One region of the Sphingomonas sp. PP-CC-3A-396 genome, then DNA from elsewhere that is predicted to be linked to it. Evidence: riboswitches for the same ligand, from Rfam matches in the RefSeq annotation. Region 1 holds a riboswitch; each other region holds the start of a gene.
The links. Region 1 has a riboswitch for cobalamin ahead of C8J40_RS10720 (DUF1636 domain-containing protein). Riboswitches for the same ligand answer to the same signal wherever they lie in the genome.
Positions count from the first base shown of each region.

Region 2: it holds a riboswitch for cobalamin, as region 1 does, so the genes downstream of both, C8J40_RS01755 (TonB-dependent receptor) here and C8J40_RS10720 (DUF1636 domain-containing protein) in region 1, are expected to answer to the same signal.
Region 3: it holds a riboswitch for cobalamin, as region 1 does, so the genes downstream of both, cobW (cobalamin biosynthesis protein CobW) here and C8J40_RS10720 (DUF1636 domain-containing protein) in region 1, are expected to answer to the same signal.

Region 1 covers NZ_SLYF01000005.1:8,598-16,191, forward strand. The annotation lists gene cobU (bifunctional adenosylcobinamide kinase/adenosylcobinamide-phosphate guanylyltransferase) at 1-218, opposite strand, end outside; gene C8J40_RS10690 (threonine-phosphate decarboxylase) at 291-1,265, shown strand; gene cbiB (adenosylcobinamide-phosphate synthase CbiB) at 1,258-2,196, shown strand; gene C8J40_RS10700 (cobyric acid synthase) at 2,184-3,653, shown strand; gene cobS (adenosylcobinamide-GDP ribazoletransferase) at 3,618-4,331, opposite strand; gene C8J40_RS10710 (histidine phosphatase family protein) at 4,328-4,897, opposite strand; gene cobT (nicotinate-nucleotide--dimethylbenzimidazole phosphoribosyltransferase) at 4,894-5,907, opposite strand; gene C8J40_RS10720 (DUF1636 domain-containing protein) at 5,904-6,311, opposite strand; cobalamin riboswitch at 6,483-6,679, opposite strand; gene cobO (cob(I)yrinic acid a,c-diamide adenosyltransferase) at 6,842-7,447, opposite strand; gene C8J40_RS10730 (NAD(P)/FAD-dependent oxidoreductase) at 7,515-7,594, shown strand, end outside.
Region 2 covers NZ_SLYF01000001.1:382,361-389,954, forward strand. The annotation lists gene C8J40_RS01755 (TonB-dependent receptor) at 1-1,803, opposite strand, end outside; cobalamin riboswitch at 1,918-2,117, opposite strand; gene C8J40_RS01760 (TonB-dependent receptor) at 2,434-4,515, opposite strand; tRNA gene C8J40_RS01765 (tRNA-Val) at 4,610-4,684, opposite strand; gene C8J40_RS01770 (response regulator) at 4,729-5,106, opposite strand; gene C8J40_RS01775 (N-formylglutamate amidohydrolase) at 5,219-6,082, shown strand; gene C8J40_RS01780 (helicase-related protein) at 6,112-7,594, opposite strand, start outside.
Region 3 covers NZ_SLYF01000003.1:207,161-214,754, reverse strand. The annotation lists gene C8J40_RS07195 (precorrin-8X methylmutase) at 1-596, opposite strand, end outside; gene cobG (precorrin-3B synthase) at 597-1,754, opposite strand; gene cobN (cobaltochelatase subunit CobN) at 1,751-4,984, opposite strand; gene cobW (cobalamin biosynthesis protein CobW) at 4,993-6,030, opposite strand; cobalamin riboswitch at 6,136-6,350, opposite strand; gene C8J40_RS07175 (HoxN/HupN/NixA family nickel/cobalt transporter) at 6,404-7,393, opposite strand.

The DNA.
Region 1 (7,594 bases):
GTCTGCCACCGCGCATCGCGGTCGGTCCGATGCCGCGCTATCCGATCGCGCATCTCGTCGTCGAATGCCTGCGCGGTCGCGATATACACCAGCGGCCCCGCCGATGATGCCGCGGCGGCTTCGGCGACGGCCTGCGCATGACGGCTCTTGCCGGACCGCGCCCCGCCGAGCACGAACAGGCTCCTACCGAACGACGGGCTGGTTTGTAATGGCGGCATGGTCTCTCCTTGGCGCTTGCAGCGCGCGTCCGGAATGACGATGAGCGGCGCAAGATCAAGCGAAAGGATATCATGACGGGGTTGCGCGCGCATGGCGGGAGGGTCGATCTCGCCGCAACCCTGTACCCCGATGCCCCCACCCCGTGGATCGATCTGTCGACCGGGATCAACCCGTGCGCCTGGCGGTCCGATCCGTTGCCGCCCGTCGATCTCACGACACTACCATCGCCGGCATCGATCGCGGTGCTCGAAGAAGCGGCGGCTGCAATGTTCGGAACCGATTCCGCGTGTGTTCTCGCGTTGCCGGGCAGCGAGATCGGACTACGCTTGCTGGCCGGTCTCGATCTGCCACGGCCCGCCCGATTTGTAGCGCCGAGTTACGCAACCCATGCGGAAGTGTTCGGACACGCCAGCGCAGTTATGCGACCGACCATCGATAACATCGAAGACGGAACGCTGCTGCTCGCAAACCCGAACAATCCGGATGGACTACTCGCCAAACCAGAGCGCCTGCTCGCCGTGACGCGAAACGGCGCATGGCTGGTAGTCGACGAAGCGTTTGTCGACCTGGTCCCATCGTACAGCATCGTCCCGCATCTTCGGCCGTCCGACCGGGTCATCGTTTTTCGCTCGTTCGGCAAGACGTTCGGCCTGCCCGGAGTCCGGCTCGGTTTCATGATCGCCCCGCCGGCACAGGTTGCCGCGATGCGCCACCAGCTGGGAAGCTGGCCGGTTTCCGCCTGCGCAGTGGCTTATGGGACGGCCGCCTACCGTGATAGCGCCTGGATCGATGCGACCCGTCTCGCCTGCATCGCCCGGGCGGCACGACTGGACACGATGCTGGCGCGCCACGGGCTGCACGCGACCGGTGCCTGCCCCCTGTTCCGGCTCGTGGAAAGCAGCGCCGCAGCCGCGATATTCAACCGTCTGGCGCATGCCGGGATACTGACGCGCACGTTCGACCATGCGCCACACTGGCTGCGGATCGGCCTGCCACGCGACGACATCGCCTTCGACCGGCTGGACCGAGCGCTGGCGCATGGCTGAGCCGATAGCGGTCCTAGCGATAGCGATCGACGCTGCGATCGGCTGGCCGGCCGCACTCTATGCACGGATAGGGCATCCGGTAGGCGGGTTCGCGCGGTTGATCGGCGCCGCCGAGGCACGCTGGAACGATCCGCGAACATCGTTTGCGACCCGTCGGGCGGCGGGTGTCTTGACGATGATAGTCGTCGTCGGGGTCGCGGTCGTCATCGCGCTCGCGCTAGACGTCGTTCTGCGAATGCTGCTCGGGTCTTCCGCCTGGATCGCGATCGCCTTGTTAGCCGCGCCGGGACTCGCGATCCGTAGCCTGCACGATCATGTCGTTCCCGTGGCGCATGCGCTGAGAGCGAGCGACCTCCAGACTGCCCGTGACCGCGTTGGCATGATCGTCGGGCGGGATGTCGCGTCGCTCGATGAAGCCGGCGTCGCGCGGGCGGCGATCGAGAGCCTTGCCGAGAGCGTGTGCGATGGCGTCGTCGCGCCACTGTTCTGGTTGCTCGTGGCCGGGCTGCCGGGACTGTGGGCGTATAAGGCGATCAACACGGCCGACAGTTTGATCGGGCACCGTGAAGAGCGCTGGCGTGCGTTCGGCTGGGCTGCGGCACGGACCGATGATTTGGCCAATCTGATCCCGGCGAGGCTGAGCGGCGTGCTGCTGTGCGTCGCCGGGCTCGGCGGTTGGCAGACGATGTGGCGCGATGCCGGCAACCACGCCTCGCCGAACGCCGGCTGGCCAGAGGCGGCAATGGCGGGCGCGCTTGGCCTGCGTCTCGCCGGGCCGATCGCCTATGACGGGGTGAGCGTCGCCAAGCCCTATATCGGCGATGGCCGTGCGGACGCTACCGCCGCCGATCTACGCGCCGCGCTCGGCATCTATCGCCGAGCGTGTGTGCTCCTGTTTGTCATTGCCGGAGGGATCGCATGGGCGCTCTGATGCTCCAGGGAACCGGCTCCGACGTCGGCAAGTCGGTGCTCGTCGCCGGGCTATGCCGCGCGTTCGCCAATCGTGGGCTGTCGGTGCGCCCGTTCAAGCCGCAGAACATGTCGAACAACGCCGCCGTCACCGCCGATGGCGGCGAGATCGGTCGCGCGCAGGCGACACAGGCGATCGCCTGTCGCGTCGAACCCATCGTCGACATGAACCCGGTGCTGCTGAAGCCGCAGGGCGACCGCACCTCGCAACTGATCGTCCGCGGGCAGGTCCGCGGCACGCTTGCCGCCGCGCGCTGGCGTGAAGGGCGCGAAGGGCTGCTGGTCGATGTTCTCGGCAGCTTCGAGCGACTGTCGGCAGGCTGCGATCTCGTCGTCGTCGAAGGCGCGGGGAGCCCGGCGGAGATCAACCTGCGCGCCGGCGACATCGCCAACATGGGGTTCGCGCGCGCTGCCGGCGTTCCCGTGGTGCTGGTCGGCGATATCGACCGCGGCGGCGTGATCGCGGCGATCGTCGGCACGCGTGCGGTGATCGATCCGGCCGACGCGGCGATGATCCACGGCTTCCTGATCAACAAGTTCCGCGGAGACCCCGCGCTGTTTGACGACGGATATCGCGCGATCGAAGCGCGCAGCGGGTGGCGCGGGTATGGCGTCGTGCCGTGGCTGGCGGATGCGGTACGGCTGCCGAGCGAGGACGCCGTGATCCTCGAACGCCCCGCCGCTAGCGCACAGCGCCGCGTCACGATCGCCTGCCCGATCACGCCGCGGATCGCCAATTTCGACGACCTCGATCCGCTTCGGCTGGAGCCGGGTGTCGCATTGATGATGGTACCGCCGGGCTCGCCGATCCCCGACGTCGACATGATCGTACTCGCCGGATCAAAGGCGACGATCCCCGACCTCGCCTTCGTCCGTGCGCAGGGATGGGACATCGACATCCGCGCACATCATCGCCGCGGCAAGCCGGTGCTCGGGCTTTGCGGGGGCTACCAGATGCTCGGCCGCAGCATCGCCGATCCCGACGGGATCGAGGGGCGGGCGGGTCGTGTCGACGGGCTCGGGATGCTCGACATCGACACGGTCCTTACCGGCCGCAAGACGCTGGAGCGGGTGCGCGGCCGGGCACAGGGCGCGGCATTCGAGGGCTATGAGATGCACATGGGCGCGACCACCGGACCCGCCACCGCGCACCCGGTCGGCCACCGCGCCGATGGCAGCCCCGAAGGCGCGACGAGTGCGGACGGACTGATCTCGGGCAGCTACGTCCACGGCCTGCTCGCGCTGGCCGAGCAACGCGCGGCGTGGCTGGCTCGGCTCGGCGTCGCGGCGAGCGGACCCGATCATGGCGCGTCGATCGACGCCGCGCTCGATGCGATCGCCGCGACGCTTGAACGCCATGTCGATCTCGATGCGCTACTCGCGCTAAGCGAGCGCGCCGGCCACCGAGAGCGCAACTAGCAGCCCGGTCTCGACGATCTCGATCCCGGCGCCATGCGCATCGCCGGTCACGCCGCCCAGCGTCCGCCGCAACCATGCCGCGACGCCTAACGTGAGCAGCGGTAGGGCGACCAGTGCAGGCACCGCAACCGCCGCGAGCGCAAGCACAAGTCCCCACCCCAGCAGGTCACGCGTTCGGACCGCGCCGGCGACGGCCGCGCCCAGCCCGCCGGGCCGCAGCGGCGGCAACAGTCTCGCCCAGACGAGCGGTCCCATCCTTGCCGCGCACGGCACGAGGATCAGCGTCCAGCCCATCCCCGCCGCGTGGAGCAATACCAGCTTGGCCAGCACCTGACCGACGATCGCGACGACGCCGAAGCTCCCGATATACGGATCGGCCATCACCGTGAGCAGCCGCGTCCGATCGCCATGCGCCGCGCCCAACCCATCCGCGAGGTCGGCGAGCCCGTCGAGATGCAGCGCCCCCGTCACTGCGATCCAAGCCAGCAACGCAGCGCAGGCCCCCGTCCAAGGATCGACCAGCGTACCCAGCCAGCCGGCCGCCGCGACGATCAGGCCGATCGCGAGACCGACGACAGGGTAGCACCGGATCGCTGCCGCGAAATCCTCTGCCTCGACGTCGACGCGCGGCATCGGCAGGCGGGTGAGGAAGCCGAACGCGATGATCAACCGCTTCATGTCGCCAAGCCGACGATCTGCACGGTCCGCGTCGGGCCCGGCCATATCCGCAGCGACACCAGCGCGGCATAGGGGAGGTCGAACGCCCAGTTCTGCCTTCGATCGAACCCGCACAACTCCGCGAGCGCCGCCCGGATCGCGCCGCCGTGCGTCACGACGAGTGTCGAGACCTGCGGCATCGCGGCCAGTGCCTGCGCGACCCGGTCCTGCAACGCGGACCAGCGTTCGCCATCCGGCGGTGGTGACGCATCGGGATCGTCGTAGAATGCGGCCAATTCGGCGGGATCGATTGCCGCCGGGGCCAGCCCGTCCCATGCCCCGAAATCGAGTTCGCGCCAGCGTGGGTCGACCTCGACCGCAACGCCTCGCGGTTCACCGATCGCCGCCGCACAGGCGCGTGCGCGGATCAGATCGGAGGCCTTGATCCGTTCGATCGCAAGACTCTCGGCGCGTGCCATACAGGCGGCAATCCCTCCCTCGGTCACCGGGTCGTCGGTCCGTCCGAGCATTCGCCCCGCCACTTCAAGCGCCCCGTGCCGCATCAGGTGCAGCATGTACGCACTCACGCAGCCGAAACGCCCGCCTCGGCGAACGTCGCCATCTCTGCATGCGCGGCCAGAGCGGCCCGGACGAGCAACGTCGCCGTCGCAGCACCGCTCGCCTCGCCCAGCCGCATCCCGAGCGAGAGCAACGGCTCGAGCCCCATTCGCTCGAGCAAAAGATGATGCCCCGGCTCGGCCGAGACATGTCCGGCAAGGCAATGCGCGAGAATGTCGGGACACGCCGCAGCCAAGGGCGCGACCGCCGCACAGCAGATGAACCCGTCGAGCATCACCGGCACGCCCGCCAGTCGCGCGGCAACCACCGCGCCTGCGATCGCCGCCAACTCGCGCCCACCGAGCCGCCGCAAGATCTCGAACGGCGTGCTCAGCCCGTCCCGGTGCAGCGCGACCCCGGCTTCGACCACCGCGATCTTCCGCGCGATGCCCTCATCGTCGACCCCCGTGCCCGGCCCGACCCAGTCGCTCGCCGACCCGCCGAAGCTCGCCAGACACAGCGCCGCGGCGGTCGTCGAATTGCCGATCCCCATTTCGCCGAGTACAATCAGGTCCGGCGCATCTGTGACCGCCGCCGCGCCCGCGTTCAACGCGGCAAGGCATTCGTCCTCCGACATCGCCGGGGCTTGCGTGAAATCCGCCGTCGGTCGGTCGAGATCGAGCGATACGATCTTCAGCTCAAGGCCCGCCGCCCGCGACAGCGCGTTGATCGCCGCGCCGCCATGCTCGAAATTGGCGACCATCTGCGCGGTGACCGAGGCCGGAAACGCACTCACACCTCGCGCGACGACGCCGTGGTTGCCCGCGAATACCACCGCGCTCCCGCGATCGAGCCGGGGCAGCGGGTTACCCTGCCAGCCGGCCATGAACACCGCTATATCCTCCAGCCGCCCCAGCGAGCCCGGCGGCTTGGTCAGTTCGCCTTGTCGGACGATCGCCGCGGATCGCGCCGCCGCGTCCGCCTGCGGCAAGCCGCGCAAGGCCGCCAGAAACCCGGCAGGCGTCGCGAACGCGGTCATTCGACGACGAAGCCGGCGGGCGGCGTGCGGGTGATGAAATGCCCCTTCACGCCCTGCGGCCATTGCTTGAACGGCACCTGCCCGAACGCGCTCTCACCGTAGAGCCGCGCGTAATCGAGGATCGCGCGCGCGGCGTCTTCGGTCGGTTCGAACCGGCCGAGCACATAGCCGACCTTGGCGGGTGCGCGCAGGTGGATCGTGCAGAAATCCTGGCATGCGAACAGGCACGGCATCTCCTGCACCGCGACGTCGGCATAGGCCGGATCGCTCGCCTGCACCGCCTTCAACGCGCTGACCAGCCGCGCGCCGCCGCGAACGCCTTCGCCGTCGTCACGCGCATCGGCGGAATGGCGGCACGTGTTGCACGCGACCACCGCGACGCCGCCTTCGACCGGCTTCAACATGTCCGTTCCCGGACGATCACAGAACGATTTATACTAGGCATAGGAACCCCTTCGGACAGTCGATCCCGCACCGCGCGAAGGGCGAAAGGCGCACGCCTCCAGCCTCCGCGCGACGCGAAGCGATGTCGTCGCTCGGGGTGTTACCCGTCCGTTCGGCGCACCCTGGCCGGACGAAAGACGACCGCGACGGGCAGGTCTCCTGGCTCGCGGGTCAACGCCGTCCGCGCCGCCTTCTCGGGAGTATCCCAATGGCATGAGGCACGATGGCTCGCCGCGTACAGTTGCAGGGGCAGCCGGGTGTTTCCCGTTCCCGTTTTCATTTCCCTACGCGTTGCCGCCTCGGGAAAACCTGTCGCGGGTTGAGCGATACGCGTACGATCGACCGTAGACAAGCCGCCTCTAATCCTCCCCTGACGGGGGAGGTGGCAGCCCGTTTGGGCTGACGGAGGGGTGACCCGCCGTCGTGATCGCAATACCCCTTCGTCTGGCAAGCGCCAGCCACCTCCCCCCGCAAGGGGAGGATCAAGAAGTCAGAACTCCACGCCAGCCTGCGCCTTCACCCCCGACCGGAACGGATGCTTCACCTGCGTCATCTCGGTCACAAGATCCGCCATCTCGATCAGCGCATCCGGCGCATTCCGCCCGGTGATCACGACATGCGTCATCTCCGGCTTTGCCGCCAACACAGCGAGCACCTCGTCGACCGGCAGATACTCATAGCGCAACACGATGTTCAGCTCGTCCGTCACCACCATCGCATAGGACGGGTCCGCGATCATTCGCTTGACCTCGTCCCACGCCTCGCGCGCCACTGCGATATCCCGCGCGCGATCCTGCGTATCCCAGGTGAAGCCCTCGCCCATCGGCTTGAACTCGCACAGGTCCGGGAACGCGTCGAAGATCGCCTTCTCGCCGGTCGCCATCGCGCCCTTGACGAACTGCACCAAGCCGACCTTGCGCCCATGCCCGATCATCCGCACCGCCATGCCGAACGCCGCGGTCGACTTGCCCTTGCCCTTGCCGGTGTGGACGATGATCAGGCCCTTCTCGATCGTCTTGCTCGCGACGATCTTATCATGGACCTCCTTGCGCTTGGCGCTCTTGGCATTCTGCTCGTCGTCGGTCCGCATGATCATGTCCTCTCGCGCTCGCGCCCTGTACTGCCGATGGCGGATCGCGCCGCGCGGCGCTAGAGCGACCGACATGCTCCGCATCACCGACCTCAAGCTCCCGCTCAACCACGCCGACGAAGCGCTCCCCGCCGCGATCCGCGATCGCCTGCG
Region 2 (7,594 bases), on a different contig from region 1:
GCGGCCGTACAGCGCGATCTGGTCGGTGATCGGCATTTCCGCGCGGACACCCGCCAGCGCATAGCCGTCGAGCCGTACGGTGTTGGCGGCGTCGTCGAAGCTGTCGCCGACCATCGTCACGGTGCCGCCGACCGACAGCCCGAACGCGAACCGGTAATCGGCGTCGACGCTCGCGGTCTGCTTGGGACGGCGCGCGAGATCGTTGCCGAAATCGCTGCCGATCGAGCGGTTCTCGGTGTCGATATAGCTGTAGTTCGCGGTCAGCGTCAGCGCGTCGACCGGGCGCAGCGCCAAGGTGAACTCGACGCCGTCCGCCTCGGCGCGGGCGATGTTGTCATAGACGCCGAACGGGCGGCCGACGCAGATCGAACCGGCGGTCACCTGCTCCGCCGGGCTGCAATCGCGGAAGTCGATCTGGTTGCGCGTACGGCGGTTGAAATAGGTCACGCTTGCGCGGACCCGGTTGTCGAGGAACGCCTGCTCGACCCCGACGTCGAAGTTGCGCGCGGTCTCCGGATCGAGGCCGCGATTCCCGTAGTCGGAGAAGAGCTGGTACAGGGTCGGTGCCTTGAAGCCTTCGCCATAGCTTGCGCGGATCGTCGTGCCGGTGCGCAACGCCAGCGCCGCGTTCGCGCCGAATGTGGTGTGGCTGCCAAAATCGTCGTGATCGTCGTTGCGGACGCCGCCGGTGATGGTGAGGATATCGAGCGGCTTGACGATCAGCTGGCCGTAAACGCTGGTGATGCCGGTATCCGCGAAGGTGAAGCCGTCGTTGAAGCGGCTGTTCTCGCGCTCGAAGCCGGCGACCACGCGGACCTGGTCGAGCGGGCGGAAGTCGCCTTGGTATTCGTAGCGTTCGCTGCGGCCGCGGCCGATGAAGGTCGGATCGCTGCCGAAGCTCGGGTCGTAATTGTCGCGGTTGATGTCGGCGATCGTGAACGCGACGCGGTTGTTGAACCGGCCATCGGCGAAGTTCGCGTGCAGCCCGGCATAGCCGTAAGCCTCGCGCGTCTTCGAATATTCGGGCGTGTCGGCTAGCACGTAATCGGGCGCTGGGAAGCCGTCGATCTCGACGCGGCTGTCGGCGAAATAGCCGCGCAGGTCGAGGCCGATGCCCGGCGCGAACTCGACGCCCACGCGCCCGGTCGCGCCATATTGGCGATAGCCGTCGCGCTCGGTGCCGCTGGCGGCGGACGAGATGCCGTCGGTGCGCAGATAGCCGCCGGTCAGCGAGCCTGATACCGGACCGGTCTTGCCCGACACGCCCGCGCTGGCGAACACGCTGTCGGCATAGCCATATTCGGCGTTGGCGCGCGCTTGGACGCCTTCGGTTGGCGCGGCGGTGATGATGTTGACGACGCCGCCGATTGCCTGGCTGCCCCATGGCACCGAGTTCGGGCCGCGCAACACCTCGATCCGCTCGACCGAGCTCGACAGGAGATTGCCGAAGTTGAAGCCGCCGCCGGTCGACGAGGGATCGTTGACGCGGACGCCGTCGATCACGACGAGCGTCTGGTCCGCCTCGGCGCCGCGGATACGGACGCTGGTCAGCGCGCCGATGGTGCCATTGCGCGTTACCGTCACGCCCGGCGTGGTCGCGAGCAGATCGGAGACGATAACGGTCTGGCGGCGCTCGATCTCGGCGCGGTCGATGACGGTGACGGCCTGGCCGATCTCGCTCAGCGGTTGCGCGGCGCGGGTTGCGGTGACGACGACTTCGGGCGCGTCGGGATCGGGGATGGTCTGGGCATAAGCGGGCGCTGCGATCGCCGCGGCGCCGAGCAGAAGGAAGAATTTCGTCATGGGTACGTCCTAAGCAGAACCGCCTGCGACCATTCGCGGGGCGGCCAGACGTCTCTCGCTCGAGGAAACCCGGCTGGACCGGAGCACTCGTCCGCGCCGGACACCCGCCCGCGCAGTGGATCGACCGTGAAAGGCAGGTCTCCTGGCTTCCGGGTCATCGCGCCCACCCCGCCTTCCCAGGTCGAAACCCAGTGGCATATTCGGGGTGGCCGCTATCCGGTCACAGTTGCGGGTACAGCGCCGGTCTTGCGGATTCCCGCGCACCGACTTCCCTTTTGATCCCGTCGCCGGGAACCCTTCACGGGAGTGGCATTAGTCGCACGCCAGACACGGGTCAACGCAGCGCCTACTCATGCTCCCCACCCGGGGCGTGGTTCAGTAGACTCATGGTCTATCGCACCACCCCGGCGAAGGCCGGGGCCCAAGTGGGGAACGGCGATAACCGAGCGCAGTGCCCCGTTATTTCCACCTTTCCAATTGGGCCCCGGCCTTCGCCGGGGTGGTGACTAGTACCAAATAGTGACGTTCCCCGAAATTGTTCTCCCGCGAAGGCGGGAGCCCAGACTGGGTCCCCGCCTTCGCGGGGAAACATGCTGTCTTCGTTTCTCTTGGCAAGCGACGGATCGAATATCAACGCCCGCCGTAGCGCAGCCCCACCCAGATTGTCCGCGGCGTGGCGCGCTCGACGATGTTGGCGCCGCTGATCCCTGCCTCGACGCGCTCGTTGAGGAAATTCTCCGCCCGAAACTCGGCAACCAGCGAGCGCAGGATCGGCAGCGCGGCATAGGCATCCAGTGTCGTCGCGGCCCTAAGCACCCGCGTATTCTGGTCGTCGTCGAACTGTCGGCCGACATGCCGCACGGTCAGCGACAGCGCCGCAGCATCGTGCCGCCAGTCGACCGTCCCCGACACTTGGTCGCGCGGGGTCTGCGCTGGTCGCAAGCCGTCCAGAGCGGCGGTGATCCCCGAACCCTCGACCTTCGAGTTCGTGTGCGACCACGATGCTTGCACGCCCAGCGGACCCGGTCGATACGACGCATCCAGTTCGAAGCCATGCGCGCGGATCCCATCGAGGTTCTGGCGGACGCGGTAGGTGGCGACCCCGGGCAGCACCTGCGGCGGGTTGGTCGTCGTGACGTTGGCAATCGCGTTCTTCAGCCGGTTGTAGAAATAGGTCGCGGCGATGCTCACGCCCGGTGCCGGCGTCAGCGTGACGCCACCCTCGACCCCGGTCAGTCGCTCCGGCGACAGCAACGCGTTCGCCGCGGTCGCGTCGTTGCCGACCCGGAACGGGCGGTACAGTTCGTTGAGCGTCGGCAGTCGCCATCCGCGATAGCCGGCGGCCCGCAGCGTGACCGCCTCGATAGGCTGATACGCGACGCCTGCCCGCCCGGTAGTCTCGCTGCCGTCGCGGTTCGCGTAGCGCAGGTCGGTCAGCGCCGCGCCGGTCGCGAGCGGCCGTTCCGTCAGATAGCCGCCATCGATCGACCACCAATCGACCCGCCCACCTAGGCTGAACGTGAGGTAGCCCGCGACGAGGCTTCCATCGGCGAACACGCCGGTCGTCGTCGTACTCCCGCCAGCTTCCCGCCGCCGCGTCGGCGCCGCGTTGACGAACGTATAGAGCTCCTGCGTCTTGCCGCTCACGTCGCGGATATCCGCGCCCAGCCTGAGCGTGATGCTCTCGCCCAGCGGCGGTGCGATCTCGATCCGCCCGCCAAGCCCTGTCGCCGGCGTATTGTACTGGTTCAGCGACTGGATCGCGGTCGTGCGCGCGGCAGTGATGCTGTTGAAGCTGCTCGCGAACGCGCGCGTCTGCAGATACGCCAGCGCCGAATAGCCCCACGCGCCCCGCCCGATCAGCCGGATGCTCGCATCGGCCCCCTCGCTCTTATTCGCGGTGAAGTCGCTCCCCCGGTCGCGCCGATCGGTGAACGCGCTCGCATTCATCTGCAATTCGGTTTTCGCGCCGATCCCGACGACGGTCCGCAACGCGCCCGACGCCTGCTCGTATGGCGCGGCCCGATCGACGATCCCGCGGCTCTCCGCGACGGTCGGCGTAAAGCCGTCACCGCGCGCGTACGCGCCCGACACGGTCGCAAACCCCGACCCGCGCACCAGCGCCGCCGACCCTTGCGCATCGACCGAATCGCGGCTGCCATAGGCGACGCTGCCCTGGAACGGTGTCAGGTCGTCAGGCGTCGCGCTCTCCAGTTCGACCGTCCCGGCCAGCGCGCCCGGTCCCTGATAGCCGCTGCCACCGCCGCGCGTCACGCGGATGCGCCCTAGCCGCCCCGTCGCATAGGCCGGGAATGCGACCCAGCCGCCGAACGGATCCGCCTGCGGCACGCCGTCGAAGATCAGCAGCGCGCGACTGGAGGCGTTGCCGCCAATCCCGCGCAGCGAAATCCCCTGGCTGGTCGGGTTGGCACTGCGCGAATCCGAACGACGAAACTGCTGCAACCCGGCGACGTCGGCCAGCACGCTCTCCAGCCGGTTGCTCGCATTCGCCTGGATCCGGTCGCGCCCGATCGTGACGATCGAATAGGCGCGGTCGCCGGGTGCGTCGGCCAATCCGCGCCCGGTCACGACGATCTCGGCCGGACTGTCGGCGGCGCGCGGCGGCACGTCGGACTGCGCAAGCACGGCGCCAGGCAACAGCAGGGCGCTGGATGACAGGATAGCGGTGGCGGAAATCGAGAAGCGGATCATCCGTGCCGCATGACAGCTTTTCACGATACCGGAAGGTCGGAAACGCCCGGACAGCAAAAAGCCCCGCTAACCCAGAGGTTAGCGGGGCTTTCTATGGTGGGCGTGGCAAGGATTGAACTTGCGACCCCTGCGATGTCAACACAGTGCTCTACCACTGAGCTACACGCCCGCCGGAGGGCTCCACTAGCCGCGCTTATCGCGGGGTGCAAGCGCTCAATGCATGCCGGTGACATTATCCATCTCGAACAGCCGATCGACCTCGGCGACGAGGTCGCGCAGGTGGAACGGCTTCGACAGGACGCGGGCCTGCGGCATCGCCCGCCCGGCCTTCAGGGTGACCGCCGCAAAACCGGTGATGAACATCACGCGCAGGTCCTTGCACATCTCGCCGGCCTTCTGCGCCAGTTCGATCCCGTCCATCTCGGGCATCACGATATCGGTGAGCAGCAGGTCGAACGTCTCGGTCTCGAGCAGCGGAATCGCCGCGGTCCCGCGGTCCACGGCGGTGACGGCATACCCAGAGCGCTCGAGCGCCCGCGTCAGATATTCGCGCATGACCTGATCGTCCTCGGCCAGCAGAATTCGCAACATCGATCTAAAGTCCTGTTTTCACGCGTACATTGACGCGCTTTCCCTACGCGCAAAGTGGTTAACATTTCCAGATCGATTGCCCGTTCCGACGCGTCGCCCTAGCGTGCTCGCCATGTCATCGCCCCCCTTCGAGCGCTTGCCCCCTTTCGAACACCAGGATACCGCGCCGCCGACCAGCCCGGTCGTGATCTCCGTACCCCATGCCGGACGCGACTATCCGCTCTCGCTCAAGACCGCGTTGCGCGTACCGCTGGCGGCGCTGCTCCCGCTCGAGGACCGGCTGGTCGATGCGGTGGCACGGAGCGCGCGGACGGATCAGGCGATGATCATCCAGCGTCGCGCACGTGCCTGGATCGATCTCAACCGCGGTGAGGACGAACGCGACGCCCAACTCGACGAAGGCGCGCGATCGATCCCGCCCGCGCAGCAGTCCGCCAAATTGCGCAGCGGCCTTGGCTTGGTGCCGCGCCGCGTCTCGGGCGCCGGCGACCTGTGGGCGCGCCGCTTCACCGATGCCGAAGTGACCGCGCGGATCGTCGACGACCACCGGCCCTATCACGCGGCGATCGCGGCGGCGTTGCAGGCAGCGTATGCGCGGTTCGGGGTGGCGGTGCTGCTCGACGTGCATTCGATGCCCCCGCTCGGCCCTGGTGGGACGCGGATCGTGCTCGGCGACCGGTTCGGCCATGCCGCTGCGCCGCGCTTCGTCGACCGCGCCGAAACGGTCTGCACCGCGCATGGCTTTTCGGTCGCGCGCAACACGCCCTATGCGGGCGGGCACATCCTCGAACGCCACGCCCGCCCCGACCTGGGCATCCACGCGATCCAGCTCGAGCTCGACCGCACAATCTATCTCGATCGCAAACTGCATGCACCGGGTGCCGGTTTCGCGCGGGTGGTGGATATGGTGGGCGCGATGCTTGCCGGGCTTGCCGACGAGGCCCTTTCGACACCGCTTGCCGCGGCGGCCGAATAGGCCTCGCCTGATTCCAACTGGCAGGCCGATCAGTCGGTCAACGCATCGAGCAACGCCTCGACCTGCGCGGCACGCTCGACCGGATCCGCCACCGCCCGTTGCGCGATCCAGCGGCCGTTCTTCTCGACCAGATCCTCAAGCGGCGCGTCGGCGCGACGGTCGTTCGGGGTGAACGCGATCGCGGCAGGACCGGCGTCGATCCGCCGGATACCCGCAACACAGGCGCGCAACCGTATCCGCGCCAGCAACAGCAGCCGACGCGCCGAATCGGGTACCACCCCGAAGCGATCCTCCAGCTCCGCTTCGAACTGGTCGAGCGCCGCGACGTCCTCCAGCCGTGCCAACCGCCCGTAGAGCGACAGGCGCACCTCCTCCTCGGGTATCCAGGTGTCGGGCAGGCTGCCGCCAACCCCGAGGTGCAGGTCGGGTACCCAGTCGTCGACCGCCTCCCCCCGCGCCAGCCGCAACGCACGGCCAAACAGATGCTGGTACAGGTCGATCCCGATCAGCTTCATATGCCCCGCCTGTGCCTCGCCGACGAGGTCGCCCGCACCGCGCAGATCGAGATCGCGTGCGCTGATCGCGAAGCCTGCGCCGAGCCGGTCGAACGCCTGCAACGTCCGCAGCCGCTTCAGCGTCGCCTCGGCGATCGTCGCATCGCCGTCGGTCAACAGCATCACCTGCCCCCGTCGCCCGCCGCGCCCGACCCGGCCACGCAACTGATGGAGCTGTGACAGGCCGAACCGGTCGGCGTGATGGACGATCATCGTGTTGGCGCGCGGCACGTCGAGCCCCGCCTCGATGATATTGGTGGCGAGCAGCACATCGCCGTCGCCGGCCGCAAAGCCGACCATTGCCTCATCGATCTCGGCCGCAGGCATCTTGCCATGCGCCTGGACGAGCCCGAGTTCGGGCACCAGCTTGGCCAGCTTTGCGGCGAGCGGCGCCATGTCGTCGATCCGCGGCACCACGACGAAGCTCTGCCCGCCGCGCGCGCGTTCGCGCCGAAGCGCAGCGCGGACGGTGGCATCGTCGAAGCTGGCGACCGCGGTGCGGATCGGCTGGCGGCGCGCGGGCGGGGTGGCGATCACCGACATGCCCTGAAGCCCGATCATCGCCGATTGCAGCGTCCGCGGGATCGGCGTCGCGCTGAGCGTCAGCACGTGACCGGCCCCGAGCGTATGCAGCTTGGTCTTGTCGGCCGCCCCGAACCGCTGCTCCTCGTCGATCACGACCAACGCGAGATCCTTATAGGCGACTCCCTTGCCGGCGATCGCCCCGGTGCCGATGACGACGCCGATAGAACCATCCGCGAGCCCCGCCTTCACACGCGTCTTTTCCGTCGTGCTCGACAGGCGGGACAGCCCGGCAACGGTGATGCCGGTCCCTTCGAAGCGCCGCGCGAAGGTCTCGATATGCTGCCGCACGAGCACGGTCGTCGGCGCGGCGATCGCGACCTGTCGGCCCGACAAGGCAACCGCCGCCGCCGCGCGCAAGGCGATCTCGGTCTTG
Region 3 (7,594 bases), on a different contig from region 1:
GCGACGGTGATGGCGCTGCCGCCCATCCGGCCTTCGACGACGACGCAGGGGACTGGCTGGTCGGTCCAGAGCGCCGCCTTCGATTCGACTGCACCGACGAAGCCGACAGGGCAGCCGATGATTGCCGCCGGACGCGGACAATCAGAGTCCTCGAGCATGTTGAGCAGGTGGAACAAGGCGGTGGGCGCATTGCCGATCGCCACGACCGCACCGGCGAGATGCGGGCGCCAGAGTTCGAGGGCGGCGGCCGATCGCGTGTTGCCCATCGTCCGGGCGAGCTCAGGCGTTTCGGGGGCGTGGAGCGTGCAGACGATGCGGTTGTCGGCGGGCAATCTGGCGCGGGTGATGCCCTCGGTGACCATGCGTGCGTCGCAGAGGATTGGCGCGCCGGCCTGCAGCGCGCGGCGGGCTTCGACGGCAAGTGTTGGCGAGAAGCGGAGGTGCTGGGCCAAACCGACAACACCGGCGGCGTGGATCATGCGGACCGCCACAGGCTCTTCCTCGGGCGAGAAGCGGGCGAGGTCGGCTTCGGCGCGGATCATCGCGAAGGACTGGCGGTAGATCGCCGCGCCGTCGGTTTCATAGGCGTACGGCATTTAGGCGGCTCCGAAATGGGCGAGGATCTGCGCGGCATCGAGGCCCGCGCGGGAAGGTGGCGCACCGGCGCGCGCGTCGAAGGCGAGGTCGTAGCAACCGTCGCGCCCGATCAGCGTTACGTCGGCAGGGCCCGCACTGGCGCATCCCTTGGCGCATCCGGAGACGTGAAGGCGGCCGCTAACGCAGGGGGCTAGGCGGAGCGCGAGGTCGCGGGTTTCGACGGTGGCTTGCGGACAGGCCGGCGCGCCGACACAGGCATCTGCGCGAAGCAACGCCGAGCCTGGGTCTGCGATGAAGCCGGCGGTGTCGGGCTTTCCCGAGAGCGGCACCTTCGTCTCGCAGATCACGATGTGTGACGGGGTCAGGCGGATCGCCTCGATCGCGGTTTCGGCTTCGACGAAGCGGTGCAAGGCCGCCGCCGCGATCCGACCGAATGGCAAGCCGAGCGCGATGCCGAGCGGGTGCTCGCCGAGCCTGATGCGTGGTGCAGATGCCCTGGGCATTGTCGTTGCCGCCGCCCAGACGGGCAGAATCGCGTCGTGACGGGCCATGCGGCCGCTAACGGCGCCGCCGCTTTTCACGAACCAGTGGGCAAGCGCGATCAGCAGGTCGACTTCGATGTCGGGTGACAGTGGCGTGCCGAGATTGCGGCCAGCGGCCCGGAGGATCAGCCGGCCGGATATGGTCCGCTCGATGCGGACGTCGGCGGGTGCGTCTTTGAGCGTCGGTGTGGCACCGGCGTCGATCACAAAGCCGAACTTACCGGGGAGGGGTGGCAGTTCGGGCAGGCGCGCGCGCAGTTCTTCGGCAATGCGATGGGTGTCGTCACCTTCGCACCAATCGGGCGTGACGAGGATGTTGGCGCGGGCTTCTAAAGCGGGATCGGGGTCGATTAGGCCGAGGTCGAGCAATGCTTCGATCAGCGGACGCCAGCTATCCTCGCGGACGCCGCGAATCTGGAGGTTGGCGCGGGTGGTAAGGTCGATCTGGCCATTTCCGTGCCGCGCTGCCGCCTCGCACAGGCCGAGCACTTGGACGCGTGTCAGGCGCGCGAGCGGCGGGCGGACGCGTACCAGTAGGCCGTCGCCCGCCATCATCGGGCGCCAAGCGTCGGGGCACCAACCCTTCACGACGCCGTTGGTGTCAGGCGCGCTCACAACGGCAAATCCAGACGCGCCAGGATCGAGTTGCGGCGGGTCGGCCAGAGGTCGGCGGCATGGAGCGCCGCGAAACGCGCCTGCATCGCCGCGAGTGCGCCGGGGTTGGCTTCGGCGAGGAAGGCGTGGACGTCGTCGCGGCCTAGCGTCGCGTCGTAATAGAGGTCGATCAGTTCTGGGCGGACCGCGCTGGCCAGATGCGCGAAGGCGCCGAGGTGATCGAGCGTTGCGGCGATCTCGGCACCGCCGCGGAAGCCGTGGCGCATCATGCCGTCGACCCAGGCTGGATTTGCCGCGCGGGCGTGAACGACGCGGGCGATCTCTTCCTTGAGTGAGCGGGCCTTGGCCTGGTTCGGGTCTCGTGCGTCGAGGTGGTAGAGCGTGGCGCTCCCTCCGGCGACCGATTGCGCGGCGGCGAAGCCGGCTTCGTGCGCGGCATAGTCCGCGGCGAGGAGTAGGTCGGTTTCGGGCAGGTCCTGGACGTGGACGAAGGCATCGGCGGCAGCGACGCGGTCGCGAATGCCGGTCGGGTCGAAGCTGTCGACGCCGTCGTCGAGCGCGTGGCTGGAGGCGGATAGCCACGCGTTGCCAGCTTCGATTCGCGCTGCTGGCGTGTAGGTTTCGGCGGCGTCGCCCATGAGCAGGCCGTAGCGGCCGGGTTCGGGGCCGTAGACGCGAGCGCTGACCGCCTTGCCGACGAAGGGATTCCAGTCTTGCGGTTCGTCGCGTGCGGCAAGCGCGCGGACGGCTTGGCCGAACATCGTGCAGAGCGTCGGGAAGGCGTCGCGGAAAAGGCCGGATACGCGCAAGGTGACGTCGATGCGGGGGCGGTCGAAGTCCGCCAGCGGCAGGATCTCGACGCCCGTCACGCGGTCGGACTGCATGTCCCACACCGGCTCCGCGCCAAGCAGGTGGAGCGCCATCGCGAACTCCTCGCCGGCTGTCCGCATCGTCGCGGAAGCCCAGAGATCGACGACGAGATTGCGGGGGTAGTCGCCGTGGTCCTGCAAGTGGCGGCGGACGAGTTCGTCGGCGAGCTTTACGCCCTGGGTATGGGCGGCCCGCGAAGGCACTGCTCGAGGATCGGTGGTGTACAGGTTGCGGCCGGTTGGGAGGACGTCGGCGCGGCCTCGCCAAGGGGAGCCGGAGGGGCCAGGTGCGATGCGTTTGCCTTGGAGCGCGGACAGCAATCCGGTTCGTTCGGCGACACCGTGTTCACCGCGGCCGTAGATGTGGAGGCCGTCGCCATATTGGCTCTCCTTCACGTCGCAGACGAAGGTGTCGATGCGGGTGATCGTGTCGGCTTGGGACTGCGCATCGTCGAGGCCTAGCGTTGCGGCGAGGCCGGTGGCGGTTGCTTCGTCGCGGATGTCGCGTTGCAGGCGGTCGCGGCGGGCTGGATCGAGGCCGTCGGCGTTGGAAAATTCGTCGAGCAGCGCTTCGAGGCGCCCCAGACCTGCGCCGGTGCGGGTGCGTTCGAGCGGCGGCGGGACGTGGCCGAGCGTGACGGCGCCGATGCGGCGTTTGGCTTGTGCCGCTTCGCCGGGGTCGTTGACGATGAACGGATAGATGACGGGCATCGCGCCGACGAGCGCTTCGGGCCAGCAGGCGTCGGACAGCGCGACCGACTTGCCGGGTAGCCATTCGAGCGTGCCGTGCGCGCCGACATGGACCAGCGCGTCGGTCCCGCGCTCGCGGAGCCACAGGTAGAAGGCGACATAGGCGTGGCAGGGGCAGCGCGAGAGGTCGTGATACTCCTCCGCGCGGTGCTCGGTGCGGCCGCGTTCGGGTTGCAGCGCGACGAGCGCGCCGCCGTGATCGATCGCGGTGAAGGTGAAGTCTTCGGTGGGGTCGCCCCAGCTTTGCCGGAGGTCCTCGCGGATCGCTTTGGGCAGTTGCGCGAGTGCTTTGCGATACTCTTCGAGTGGCCAGTGTATGCGTGATGTCGTGAGATCGTTGGCGTCCGAGGTGATCGCGTAGCCGGCTTCGGTAAGGTCACCGAGGATTGCTTGCGTCGAGGCGAGCGCGTCGAGGCCGACGGCGTGCGCTATCTGGTACGTCTTGCCGGGATAGGTCGATAGGACGATCGCGATGCGGTGGTCGGCGACGGGTTTGCTGGCGAGGTTCGTCCAGGCTTCGATCCGCGCGGCGATGGCGGTGATGCGTGCTGGGTCAGCGCGGTGTTCGCGGCGGGTGTATTCGAGGTCGCCGTCCCTCGCCGCGCATTCCTTGAAGCTGGCGACGCCGGCGAAGAGGCGGCCGTCCACTTCGGGAAGGACGACGTGCATGGCGAGGTCGGCGGGCGACAGGCCTCGGGTGGCGCCGGCCCAGGCTGCGCGGTCGGAGGTGGCGAGAGCGATCTGGAAGACCGGTACGTTGGCGCCGTCGAGTGGGGTCGTGTCGCTCGCGCCGCGTGCGGAGAACGCGGTGGCGTTGACGATCGCGGCGGGCTTCAGGGCCGTAACCCAGCGGGATAGCCAACCGGCTGCGTCTGGGCCTTTCAAGGACGGCGCGAAGAGGCCGACGACGTCGAAGCCTCGCGCGGTCAGTTCAGCGTGCAGGGCTTCGATCGGGTGGAGGTCTGCGGCGGTCAAATAGGAGCGGTAGAAGACGACCAGCACGCGGGGGCGGTGCGCGTTGAGCGCGAACGCGGCCGGACAGGTCACGCCGTCGTGCGGTTGCCAGCCACCGACATCGGCGATCGCACGGACGCCGGTGACCGGGCCGGCATAGCAACCGGCGGCCAGCGCGAACTGCGCGAGTGCCGCCTGCGCCGCAACCGCACCGCCGGTGTCGCAGAGATGGGTTAGGCGGCGCAGCGTCGAGAACGGGATCGTCGAGGCGGCATCGAGGCGCGTGTCGATGCGGCCGTCAGCGGCGAGCACGGCGAGCGCGATGCACTTTTCCCGCGAAAGGTTTTCGACCTGTTGCAGGCCATAACTCCAATAGGAGCGCCCGCCGATCAGCCGGATCAGGATGCCCTTCGCGCCGGCCAGCGTCTGTTCGACGTAGGTGTCGACAGAGAGCGGGTGCTGTAGCGCCGTCAGGTTAGCCAGGCGCAGCGACGGCAGCCGGCTTCCGGCCGCATCCGCACGTCTCCAGCCCGCGGCGAATGCGCCGAGGTCGCCGTCGGAGAAGGAAAGGACGACGAGATCCGCGGGAGATTGGGCGAGGTCCTGCGGGACCGCGCTTTCCTCCAGCCCGTGGGTCTCGCGGAAGACGACGTGCATTGTGAGCCTCAGCCGTCCAGCGCGGCCTTGATGCGGGCCTCGTCGATCCGGTCGTGCTCGGCGATAACTACCAGTTGCGTGCGGCGAGGTTCGCCCGCACGCCAAGGGCGGTCGTATTGTGTGCGGACGCGGGCGCCGACCGCCTGGATGAGCAGGCGCATCGGCTTGCCGGTGACCGCCGCATAGCCCTTCACGCGAAGAATGTCGGCGCTGCGGGCGAGCGCCTCGATCTTTGCGGTCAGGTCCGTCGGGTCGGCGATCTCGCCAAGCTCGACGACGACGCTGTCGAAATCGTCATGCTCGTGATCGTCCTCGCCGTCGTGATGCGACGGGCGGCTGGCGATATCGTCCTCGGCCGCGGCGTTGAGGCCGAGGATCACGCGCGGATCGATGATGCCGTCGGTCAGGTCGATCACCGGGAGTGGTCTTGCGGACTCCGCGGCGATGACGGCGCGTGCCTTGGCGACGCCTTCGGGGCCGGCGAGATCGACCTTGGTCAGCAGGACAAGATCGGCGCAGGCGAGCTGATCCTCGAATACTTCCGAGAGCGGCGTCTCGTGATCGACGCTTGGGTCGGCGGCGCGCTGGGCCTCGAGCGCGGCCACGTCGGGGGCGAAGCGGCCCGCGGCGACGGCTTCCGCATCGGCGAGCGCGATGACGCCGTCGACGGTGATGCGCGAGCGGATCGCGGGCCAGTCAAACGCCTTCAGCAGCGGCTTGGGCAGCGCGAGCCCGGACGTTTCAATGAGGATGTGATCGGGGCGCGGGTCGAGCGCGAGCAGCGCCTCCACGGTCGGGATGAAGTCGTCGGCGACGGTGCAGCAGATGCAACCGTTCGCCAGCTCCACGACGTTCTCGGCCGGGCAATCGGGGATCGCGCAGCCCTTGAGGATGTCGCCGTCGATCCCGAGCGTGCCGAACTCGTTGACCACCACCGCGAGCCGGCGACCGTTCGCGTTGCGGATCAGGTGGCTGATGAGCGTCGTCTTGCCGGCACCCAGGAAGCCGGTGACGATGGTGACGGGGACCTTTGAAAGATCGGACATGATTATTTCCTCGACGTCTGAAGCACACGCACGCACGACCTTTCGGCCGCACGCGTTCGTCGCTCAGACGGAGTACCGTGCCGCGACCATCCCCTGGATCGTAGCAAGAGCGACCATAACGCTGGCAGGTCTCCTGGCTCGCGGGTCGAGGCTCGACGTACGCCTTCCCAGGTTTCCCCAGTGGCTGCCCTCCGAAACGAAGGACGTGTGCGTCTCGCTCACCGCTTACAGTTGCAGGGACAGCCGCGGCATTGGGAGGACTCCTCCCGCACCGCATTCCCATTCAAGCCCTTTCGGGCACCGGCGCGATCTATGAGGTTCGGTGCAACCGAGCCTCGGGGGTGGGTTAGAGGACTTTCCGCCACGCCGCCAGCTATCCGTGTACGACCTCGATCTCATCGAAGCGTTTCCAGCGGTAGATGGCGAAGCTCAGGACCCAGCACAGCACGAACAGGCCGATGATCGCGAAGCCCAGGCCGTTGAAGTTCTCGCCGAGTGCGGCTGCCAGATCCCAGATGCCGCCGGTCAGGCCGAGCTTTGCGCCAAGCAGCGCGAGCGTCTCGATCCCGCCGATCGCTATCGCGACGATCGCGGAGATCAGCGTGATGGTGATGTTGTAATAAAGTTTGCGGATCGGCTTCACGAACGCCCATTCGTACGCGCCGAGCATGACGACGCCGTCTGCGGTGTCGACTAGCGCCATGCCGGTCGCGAACAGCACGGGGAGTACGAGGACGGTGCCGATCGAAAGCCCGTCTGCGGCCTGGCTCGCGGAAAGGCCCAGGATCGCGACCTCCGTGGCGGTGTCGAACCCGAGCCCGAACAGGAAGCCGAGCGGGGCCATGTGCCAGCTCCGCGTGACGAGCCGAAACATCGGTCGGAACAGCCGCGCGAGCAGCCCCCGGTTGCCGAGCAGCAGGTCCAGGTCCTCCTCGACATAAATACCGCCGCTGCGGACATGACCGAAGGTGCGCCAGACCGAGCGCAATATGATCAGGTTCATCGCCGCGATCGTGAACAGGAACACGGCGGAAGTGACGGTGGCGACCACGCCGCCGACCTGCTTGAACGCCTCGAACTGCGACAGCGCACTGGCGGTGAGCGCGATCGCGACGGCGGCGATCAGCACGATCCCCGAATGGCCGATCGCGAACCAAAAGCCGACCGCGATCGGCCGCTGGCCGTCCTGCATGAGCTTCCGCGTCACGTTGTCGATCGCGGCGATGTGATCCGCGTCGACGGCGTGGCGCAGACCCAGGCCCCAGGCGAGCAGCGCCGTGCCGAGCATCAGCGGCTGCGCGTGGAACAGCGAGAACGCCCAGGACCACGCCGCGATGTTGGCCACGATCAGGCCTAAGAACATCCAGCCGATGCGCTTGCGTGTCGAAACTCGCGTCGGTCGCTCAATCGTTAAAGTCGTCATGCAATAGCCCCGCAGCGTCCGACGAGGACGGGGGCCTGCCGCGAACGGCCGGGCCATACGACGACCGGACGCCATGAGCGGCCGACGCACGACGCCGATGCGGCCCCCGCCACATGGTCGTCGCTCAGCCAGTGTCACGCA